Regions from separate parts of the Arthrobacter sp. NicSoilB4 genome, predicted to be linked through region 1. Evidence: riboswitches for the same ligand, from Rfam matches in the RefSeq annotation. Region 1 holds a riboswitch; each other region holds the start of a gene.

Evidence for each region. A riboswitch is a leader RNA that binds a small molecule or an ion and turns the genes downstream of it on or off. The one in region 1 is predicted to bind thiamine pyrophosphate.
Region 2: it holds a riboswitch for thiamine pyrophosphate, as region 1 does, so the genes downstream of both, LDO13_RS10630 (bifunctional hydroxymethylpyrimidine kinase/phosphomethylpyrimidine kinase) here and thiO (glycine oxidase ThiO) in region 1, are expected to answer to the same signal.
Region 3: it holds a riboswitch for thiamine pyrophosphate, as region 1 does, so the genes downstream of both, LDO13_RS16850 (ECF transporter S component) here and thiO (glycine oxidase ThiO) in region 1, are expected to answer to the same signal.

What each region holds. Positions count from the first base shown of each region.
Region 1 covers NZ_AP024653.1:2,847,841-2,851,107, reverse strand. Annotated here, with positions in the region: gene LDO13_RS12890 (ferritin-like fold-containing protein) at 1-473, shown strand, start outside; gene thiE (thiamine phosphate synthase) at 483-1,145, opposite strand; TPP riboswitch at 1,172-1,303, shown strand; gene thiO (glycine oxidase ThiO) at 1,297-2,697, shown strand; gene thiS (sulfur carrier protein ThiS) at 2,694-2,930, shown strand; gene LDO13_RS12870 (thiazole synthase) at 2,936-3,267, shown strand, end outside.
Region 2 covers NZ_AP024653.1:2,347,861-2,351,127, reverse strand. Annotated here, with positions in the region: gene LDO13_RS10635 (Rne/Rng family ribonuclease) at 1-1,244, shown strand, start outside; TPP riboswitch at 1,349-1,446, shown strand; gene LDO13_RS10630 (bifunctional hydroxymethylpyrimidine kinase/phosphomethylpyrimidine kinase) at 1,429-3,093, shown strand.
Region 3 covers NZ_AP024653.1:3,663,415-3,666,681, forward strand. Annotated here, with positions in the region: gene LDO13_RS16845 (ABC transporter ATP-binding protein) at 1-1,117, opposite strand, end outside; gene LDO13_RS16850 (ECF transporter S component) at 1,117-1,758, opposite strand; TPP riboswitch at 1,823-1,966, opposite strand; gene LDO13_RS16855 (heme-degrading domain-containing protein) at 2,162-2,707, shown strand; gene LDO13_RS16860 (DUF4235 domain-containing protein) at 2,800-3,063, shown strand; gene mnhG (monovalent cation/H(+) antiporter subunit G) at 3,091-3,267, opposite strand, start outside.

The DNA of each region.
Region 1 (3,267 bases):
TCGAAGCCATGGGTCTGGACACGGAGGCTGCCATGCTGCCGTTCCAGCCGTCCGTGGACCATTTCCACGAACGCACCCGCCCGGCGGACTGGTACGAATCGCTCATGAAGGCGTATGTGATCGACACTGTCTCCGCCGATTTCTACCGGGCCATTTCGCGGTACGTCGACGCCGGGACCCGGGCCCTGGTCGAGCAGATCCAGGCCGATGAGGAGGCCACCGCCGTGCTGCGGGAACGGCTCAAGTCCGCCCTCGCGGATGACCCGCGGCTGGCGTCACGGCTGGCGCTGTGGGCCAGGCGCCTTCTCGGCGAAGCCCTGACCCAGGCGCAGCGGGTGAGCTTCGAGCACGCGTTCATCGGCGGCCTGGTCGACGCTGACGAGGACAGGTCCAAGGAACTGGTCCGCAGGCTCATGGCGGAGCTGGCAGCCAACCACTCGCGCCGGATGAAACAGCTCGGCCTGGCCGGCTGAACTGCCCGCTCAGTTCCCGGCGGCGTCGAGTGCGGCGAGCAGAGCCCGGGCGGCACCGGCGGGATCGTCGGCTTCGGTGATGGCACGGACCACCACGATCCTGCGGGCGCCGGCCTCCACCACCTGTTCCACATTTTCGAGGTCAATGCCGCCAATGGCGAACCACGGCACCCCGCCGGCTGCCGCGTCCGCAGCGTAGCGCACCAGCTCGAGTCCGACGGCGGCGCGGCCCGGCTTGGTGGGGGTGGCCCACACCGGCCCGACGCAGAAGTAGTCCAGGCCGTTGCGGCCGGCCGAGGAGGCAATGGCCGCATCCACCTGCTCCGGGCTGTGGGTGGACAGCCCGAGGGCGGTGTCCTGGCCCAGGAAATCCCTGGCGGCGCCCGTGGGGATGTCCTTCTGCCCGATATGGAATACCGGGGCCCCCGAGAGCGAGGCGAGGTCCGCCCGGTCGTTGACGGCCCACAGGCGGTTGTGGCGGCGGGCTGCCTGGTGCAGGACCTCCAGCAGTTCCAGTTCCTCGGCCGCCTCCAGCGACTTGTCGCGCAGCTGAATGATGTCGACGCCGCCGGCAAAGGCCTCATCCACGAAGTCCGCAAAGTCGCCGCGGCCCTGCCGGGCATCGGTGCAAAGGTACAGGCGGGCGGTGGTGTGGGCGGCATCCTGGCTCATGCCTCCAGCCTAGTTCCTCTAAACTGGGCCAATACCGCGGGAGCCCGCCGCCGACGACGCCACCAGCGTCCGGCGCCGGCAGGCTGAGAGGGCGTCAGAGCCGACCGCTTGACCTGATCCGGTTAGTACCGGCGTAGGGAAGGAATCCTTCATGGGCACCACATCCGCCCGCGGCACGGCCGCGGGCACTGACGCCGAGCCGCCTGCTGCGGCCGGCCCTGATGACACCGAAGCCGGGAAATGTTACGACGTCGCCGTGATTGGCGGCGGGGCTGTTGGCCACGGGATCGCCTGGGCGGCGCGACGCTCGGGCCGAACGGTCGCCCTCATCGACGACGCCCCGGGAAGCGGCGCCAGCTGGGCTGCCGCCGGCATGCTCGCCCCCGTGAGTGAACTGCACTACCAGGAAGAGCCCCTCCTGGAGCTTATGCTCGAGTCCTCACGCCTCTGGCCGGCATTTGCCGCGGCGCTGGAGGCAGGGGGCGCCGGCCCGGACACGCGCACTGCCGCCGTCAGCAGTACGGGTTACCTCACGACGCCGACCCTCGCCGTGGGCGCCGACGCAGCCGACCGCCGGGCGCTCGCGGACCTGCGCACCGTCCAGCAGGCGTACGGCCTTGGCGTCGAGCCGTTGAGTGTCCGCGAGGCGCGCACGCGCGAACCGCTGCTCAGCCCCGGCATCTCCTGTGCCTTCGACATCCCAGCCGACCACCAGGTGGACCCGCGCCGGCTGCTCGCCCGGATCGGGGAACTCCTGGCGGCGGACAGCGGCTGCGACACCGTCAGCCGTCGCGCCGCCGGGCTGTTGTGGCAGGACGGGCGCGTGGCCGGAGCCAGCCTCGCCGGCGGCGGATCCGTGCTGGCCAGGGAAACTATCGTGGCCAACGGGCTGGGCGCCGCCGCGCTCCACGGCCTGCCCGCCGGACTCCGGTTGCCGCTGCGGCCGGTCCACGGCGATATTCTCCGGCTCCGGGTCCCGGAGAGACTGCGGCCGCTGCTCACTTCAACCGTGCGGGGGCTGGTCCGCGGAGTGCCGGTCTACATCGTTCCCCGGCAGGACGGCACAGTAGTCATCGGTGCCACGCAACGGGAAGACGCCCTCGGTGAAGACAGCCGTTCGGCAGCCCCGGCCGGTGCCCCGCCCGGCTCGGCAGTCTCAGCCGGCGGCGTCTACCAGCTGCTGCGCGACGCACAGCAGCTGCTCCCCGCCGTCGCCGAACTTGAACTGCTGGAGGCCACCGCCAGGGCACGGCCCGGGACGCCGGACAACGCACCGCTGCTGGGCCGGGTGGCGCAACCTGGAGGCGCCGGGGGTGTTGCAGGGCTGATCATCGCCACCGGTTTCTTCCGGCACGGAATCCTGCTCACGCCCGCCGCCGCGGACATCTGCCGGCAGTTGCTCGACGGCGCCGCGGACCCCCGCTGGGTCCGGTTCCGGCCGGACAGGTTCGCCGCAGGTACCGAGCCCTGCGGCCCGCCCGCCGCGAGACAGCCGGACACGTCCCTGCGGACCACCAATCCCAACCCTGAGCACAGCAAGGAAACGGCATGAACATCACATTGAACGGAACCGGGCACACGCTGCCCGACGGCGCCTCGGTGGGCACCCTCGTCAGCGCGGTCACCGGCCGGCCGCTGGCCCCGAACGGCCAGTCCGCCGACGGCCGGAAACTCGGGGTCGCCGTCGCCCGCAACGCGGAGGTGGTACCCCGCAGCCAGTGGCACGGCACCGCGCTCGCCGACGGGGACGACGTCGAACTGGTCACGGCGGTACAGGGAGGATGAGCAGCATGGAGGACACCACCCTGGCCGCGGCACCCGGAGTGTCGGCGGCTGCAGCGGATCCGTTTGAGGTCGACGGCGTACAGCTGGGGTCGCGGCTGATCATGGGCACCGGCGGGGCGCCGAGCCTGGGCGGGCTGGGGGCCGCGCTGCTGGCCTCGGGCACCGAGCTGACCACTGTCGCCATGCGCCGCTATTCGCCTGCGGAAGCCGGTTCGCTGTTTCAGCTGCTGCTGGACCACAACATCCGGGTGCTGCCCAACACCGCGGGATGCTTCACGGCAAGGGACGCCGTGCTGACCGCCGAACTGGCCCGCGAGGCCCTCGAAACGGACTGGGT
Region 2 (3,267 bases), 500 kb from region 1:
TGATCGACCGCACCGAAGCCATGACCGTGGTGGACGTCAACACCGGCAAGTTCACCGGCTCCGGCGGCAACCTCGAGGAAACCGTCACCAAGAACAACCTCGAAGCAGCCGAGGAAGTCGTCCGGCAGCTCCGGCTCCGCGACATCGGCGGCATCATCGTCATCGACTTCATCGATATGGTGCTCGAATCCAACCGCGACCTGGTACTGCGCCGCATGGTGGAATGCCTGGGCCGGGACCGGACCAAGCACCAGGTGGCCGAGGTGACCTCGCTGGGCCTCGTGCAGATGACCCGCAAGCGGATGGGCACCGGGCTGCTTGAAGTCTTCGGCGAACAGTGCGAGACCTGCGCCGGGCGCGGCATCGTGACCCACGACGAGCCCGTCGAGCACCGCCGCGCCAACGTCGTTGCCGCCGAGCACCACGTCCCGCGGACCGAGCAGCAGCCGGCCGCGCGGACCGAACGCAAGAGCCGCCGCCGCGGCCGGGGCGGCCAAGGAACGGACGTCCAGTCCGCGCCGGCAGCCGTGCACGCCGAGCCCACCGAAGCCGAGCGCCACGCCAAGGCCGAGGCAACCCGCGCCGCCCTGGCGAACATCGCAGCAGCGGCGCACGCCGCCCACCTGCATGACGGCGAGGCAACCGCCGCCGACGCCGGGGCCCGCGAGGCAGCGGTGGAGGCCGCAGTCGAGGCTGCCGTCGAGCTGGCCGCGTCGGAGGAAGCTGCCGGGCGTCCGGCAGCCGTGCTGACGTTTGGCGGCGAGCAGGTCGCTCTTCCGTTCGTGGAGCACGCCGACGAGGCCAGTGCGCCCGCGCTGACCCTGGACCTGCTGACCGAGGCTTTCGCCAACCTCGGCGAAGCCGAAGGGGCCAAGGTTCCCGCAGCGCAGGAACCGGCAACACAGGAGCCTGCAGCGAAGGCGCCGGCGGCCCGGACGGCAGCGGCAGCTCCGGCCCGCACCGGCGGAACCGGCCCGGGACGCACCCAGTCGCCGGGTTCCCAGACCGAAGCTGAAGCCGAAGCCGGTACCTCGCGTGCCCGCCGCGGACGCCGCAACCGGAGCGCCAGCCGCGCCCAGGGTGCAGCGAATGAAACCTCGGTGGAGCAGCGCCAGGAATCCCGGCAGTCCGCCGCCGTTTCCGTGCACGAGGCCAAGGTCCCGGCAACAAAGGCGCCGGAGGCGAAGCCGGCCGCCAGCGAGCCGATCATCCTCGGCGTCGGCGTTCCGGCCTCGGAGCTTTAGCCCCGGAACAGTTCAGCAAGGCCGCGGGTGCGGTCCGGACGGCGTAGCAATACGCGCGGTTCGGGCCGTGCCCGCGTCTTCGTTAAGGGATGCGGCTAGGCTGGAACCCTGACACGGGGTGCCGCGCATCGAGCCGGCTGAGATCCAGACCCGTTGAACCTGTCCGGTTAGCACCGGCGAAGGGATGTCTCTCTTGACCACCGCCTCATCGTTTCTTCCGCCTGTCCCCGCCCCTTCGACGCCCCGGATCCCGCGGGTGCTCGCGATCGCCGGCTCCGACCCCTCCGGCGGCGCCGGCATCCAGGCCGACCTTAAGAGCATTGCCGCGCACGGCGGCTACGGCATGGCCGCCATCACGGCCCTGACCGCCCAGAACACCCGCGGTGTCAGCGCCGTCCACGTCCCGCCGGCGGCCTTCCTGACCGCCCAGCTGGATGCCATCAGCCAGGACATCACCATCGACGCCGTCAAGATCGGGATGCTGGGGGATGCCGCCGTGATTGATGCTGTCCGCGGCTGGCTCGAGAGGGCCCGGCCCGGCGTCGTGGTCCTGGATCCCGTTATGGTGGCGACGAGCGGAGACCGGCTGCTGCAGGAGTCCGCCGAGGCAGCCCTGCACGCGCTGCTGCCGTACGCGGACCTGATCACGCCCAACCTCGCCGAACTCGCCGTCCTGCTCAGGGAGGAGACCGCCGAGGACTGGGCCGGGGCACTGGAACAGGGCAAGCGGCTCGCCGCCCAGACCGGCTCCACGGTCCTGGTGAAGGGCGGCCACCTCCAGGCCGGAACGGGCCCCGGGGGCGACCAGACCGGCCCCGGCAACGACGACTGCGGCAACGGATGCCCCGACGCGCTGGTCAACACCGGCGGACTCCTGGCCCAGGACGTCGTGGTGGTGCCGGGAGAGCGGGTGCACACCCGCAACAGCCACGGCACGGGGTGTTCGCTGTCCTCCGCGATCGCCACAGTCCAGGCCAGGAAAATCGGGCAGGCCAGGGACACGGCGCGGGCCGGCGGAGCGGGGGACTGGGAAGCCGCGCTCCGCGAGGTCAAGCCATGGCTGCAGGAGGCACTGCGCACCTCTGCGGCCCTCGGCGTCGGCACCGGCAACGGCCCGGTCCACCATTTCCACCACGTGCAGCAGTACACCCATGACCACGGCGCCCGGCAAAGGGGAACCGCCGCCCGGGGACCGGCCGAAGGGGAGTTCGCCGTCGCGCTCCGGGAAGCGGCCACCGCCGACCTTAAGGCGATCTACGGCCTTGACTTCATCAGGGGCCTCGCCGACGGAACGCTGCCGGAGAACGAGTTTGCCTACTACCTTGCCCAGGACGCCCTGTACCTCAATGGCTACTCCCGCGTGCTGGCCCGGGCCGCCGCGATTGCACCCACTGAGGCCGAGCAGCTGTTCTGGGCCCGCTCGGCGCAGAACTGCCTGGAGGTCGAGTCGGAGCTGCACCGGACCTGGCTCAGCACGCGCACGGCGGTGACGACGCCCGGGCCGGTCACCAAGTCCTACGTTGACCACCTCCTGGCCGCCTCGATCTCCGGCAGTTACGGTGTGCTCGTGGCCGCCGTGCTGCCGTGCTTCTGGCTCTATGCCGAGGTGGGTGAGACCCTGTACCGGCAGTTCCTCGCCGCTGGCGCACCGGAGTCCCATCCCTACGCCGTCTGGCTGCGCACCTACGCCGACGAGGCGTTTGTTGCCGCCACCCGGCAGGCCGTCGCCTACACCGACGCCGCCGCCCGGGCGGCATCGGCGGGCGAACGGGACGCCATGACGCTGGCCTTCCGGCAGTCCGCACGCTACGAGGTCGACTTCTTCGACGCGCCGCGGCTGCACGCCTGACGGCGGGCGCCCGGATGGGCCTGTACGATAGGTGGGCACGGTTCCGGAAGTCGTTGCGGCGGGCTCTGTCCATACAGAGTGGTGCCTATCACGTACCTCCCTTCGGAACCAGCCTCATTTGCGGCCGAAGGCAAAATTAGCGTAGTCTAGATCTTCGGTGCTTACGCCAACACT
Region 3 (3,267 bases), 820 kb from region 1:
CGGACACCCGGCCGGAGACCGGCGCAAGCAGGCCGGCCAGGGTCAGGGCGAAGGTGGACTTCCCCGAACCATTCGGTCCCGTGATGGTGAGCGCCTCGCCGGCGCGGACCTGGGCCGAGATGCCGGACTGCACAGGCTCCGGCGGAATGGGACGGAAGCCGCCTCGGAGTCCCGCCCGCCGCTGCCGTTCCCGCGAGACCGCCAGATCCTCCGCGGCCAGCAGCAGCTGCCCCGAAGTGCCGGCCGCGGCTTCCTGGCCGGGGGTCCGTGATCCGCGTGCCCGGGTCTCCGGCACGTAGCCGGGTACCCAGACCCCGGCCGCGGTGAGCATGTCCCGCGCCTGCGCCAGGACCTGGTCCGGCGGCCCGTCGATCAGCACGGCGGAGTCCGTGGCGGATCCCGGCTGCAGCACCACAATCCTGTCCACGAGGTCTTTCCAGACCGAGACGCGGTGTTCCACCACCACCAGGGTGGCCCCGGTTTTGTCCAGGCAGCGCCCGACGGCGTCCCGGACTTCCAGGACGCCGTCGGGGTCCAGGTTGGCGGTCGGTTCGTCAAGCAGGATCAACCCGGGGCGCATCGCGAGGATGCCGGCCAGTGCCAGCCGCTGCTTCTGGCCGCCGGAGAGGGCCGACGTCGGGTGGTCCAGCGGCAGCCGGCCCAGCCCGACGTCGTCGAGCGCTTCCGCCACGCGTGGCCAGATGTCCGCCGGGGGTACGGACAGGTTTTCCGCGCCGAAAGCGACGTCGTCGCCAAGGCGCGAGAGCACCACCTGGGTCTCCGGGTCCTGCTGCATCAGCCCGGCACGGCCACGCCGGGCCCGGGGCGGGGCGCTGTCGATCAGCAGGCTGCCGGTCTCGTCTGCGTCCTCGCTGTCAGCCGGCGCGGTGCCGGCCGTACGGCCGGCGTCACCGGCGGAGCTGTCGCCCAGCACCCCGGCCAGGGCGTGGAGCAGCGTGGACTTGCCGGCGCCCGAGGGCCCCAGCAGCAGCACGCGCTCCCCGGGCCGGATGTCCAGGTCCAGGCCGCTGACGGCGGGCCGGGACCGGCCGGCGTGCCGCCAGCCCCAGCCGCGAGCGGTGATCGAGGCCGGGCGGACCCCCTCTAAGGCAGGCATCAGGAGAAGACGGGCTCCGTAGCCGCCTTGCGGGAGGCAAAGGAGCTCAGCACGCCGGTCCTGGCCAGTCCCCGGGTGGCGAGCCAGGACAGGCCGCCGGCGATCACAGCGCCGGAGATGGCGGTGAAGATGATGTAGGCAAGCTTGTCACCGCCTGCGTAGGCAATGTTCCAGCCCCAGGGCATAAACGCATCGTTCAGCCCGCAGAACAGGCCCGCGCCGGCCCCGGCCAGCAGGGACACCGGCAGGTTGAACTTCTTGTAGATGAACGCGGCGAACACCAGTTCCGCGCCGAGGCCCTGCAGGATCCCGGAGATCAGCACCGTGGTGCCGTACTGCGAGCCCATGATCAGCTCGCCCGTGGCGGCCACCGCTTCGCAGAACAGTGCGGCGCCCGGCTTGCGGATGATGAGCATGCCCAGCACCGCCGGGATCATCCAGCCGCCGGCGTAGAGCCCGGTGAGTGGCGGGTAGAAGGCGTTGACGGGGGCGGAAATGAGGTTGGCGCCCTGGGACCAGGCCCAGAAGATCACGCCGCCCGCCACCGCGATCAACGCGGCCACCACAATGTCCACTACACGCCAGTTGTAGTTGAGTCGGGTGCGCGTTTGTTTCACAGATGCAGCAGATGTATCAGTCATATCGTCCTCCTGAGGAACAGGAGGGGAGAGTGCCCCGGGCCGCGGCTTCTGCCACCGCTCCGGGCACTCCGAGAACTCGACTCCCTTGCGCCGGTACTAACCGGATCAGGTTCGAGGGTCTGCGGCTGTCCGCACTCTCAGCGCCCACCTGTGGTTTCCCCGGATTTCCCCGGTGATGCCCGACGGCGGCGCTCCCCTGTCGTATTGAAAATAGCCCTTGTGGGCGTGGCCCAGTTTACACCCGGAAGAGGTTGTTTTCCGGGCCCGTCCGTCACAATCCGCCGGCTTGGCCGCCGGTGACCTGCGGACCCTTGCTTGGTAGAGTCGGCAGGGCATGGAACACCGGACACCGCCGCGGCCGTTTGGCTACCCGACGGCGGCCAACCAACGGAAGCTGAATCACGTGACCACCTCACCAGTTCCTTCACCCGGCTACGATCCGGACTCCGCCGAACCGCAGCCGCACGGCTCCCTGGCGGCACTCATCGGCAGCATCCTGGCGGAAATGGACGAACTGCAGTTCCGGTCTTTCAGCAAGGACGACGCCCTGGATCTGGGGCTCCGCCTGGTGGAACTGGGCAGGCAGCGCTCCCACCCGATCGCCATCGACATCACCAAGGGCGAGCAGGTGCTTTTCCATGCGGCGCTGGAGGGCGCCACCCCGGACAACGAGCGCTGGATCAGGGCCAAGCAGCGCACGGCCGTGCGGTACGAGGTCCCGTCGCTGCTGGTGGGACTCCGGGCCCGGGCCGCGGGGCGGATGATCGAGGACAACGCCTGGTTCGATGAGAAGGAATTTGCCGCCCACGGCGGGGCCTTCCCCATCTACGTGCGCGGAACCGGGATGGTAGGCACCGTCACGGTGTCGGGTCTGCCGCAGAAAGCCGACCATGAACTGGTGGTCGAGGCCCTGTCGGACATCCTCGGCCGCGCGGGTACCTCAGGCTGACCTGTCCCGCCCCCTGCCTGCCTGGCTGGACCGCCGGGCCAAGAACGCTACGCTAGGGGAAGCCCAGTTCCCGCCTCCAAGGAGTCCGCAGAATGAACATCCTCATCAAGTTGCTCGGCACCGGCGTCAGCCTGCTGGCCGGCTTCGCTGGCACCAAACTCGTCGACACCGTCTGGGAGAAGTCCACGGGCAGCAAGCCGCCCAAGGGCCAAGACGACGACGTCCCCACCACACTGCGCCACGCACTGACCTTCGCGCTGATCTCAGCGTCCGTCAGCGCCATCATCCAGGTCCTCGCCAACCGCGGCACGCAGCGCGCAATCACGCGCTTCGCCAAGACCCAGGACATCGTCTAAAGCGCCTCGTTTAGGGCGCACCAGCCATCACCGCCCGCCGGTAACCTCGTCGCCGTCGTCGTCCGTGAAACCGCGCGTTCCGGCCGCCTGCTGCACCACGGCTTCCAGTTCGTCGGTGCTGAGCAGCTCCGGGTGCAGGTGCTTGGTGCGGTAACCGGCCCGGCCCACCATGTGCGCCGACACCGGCACCGTCAGCAGCTGGAA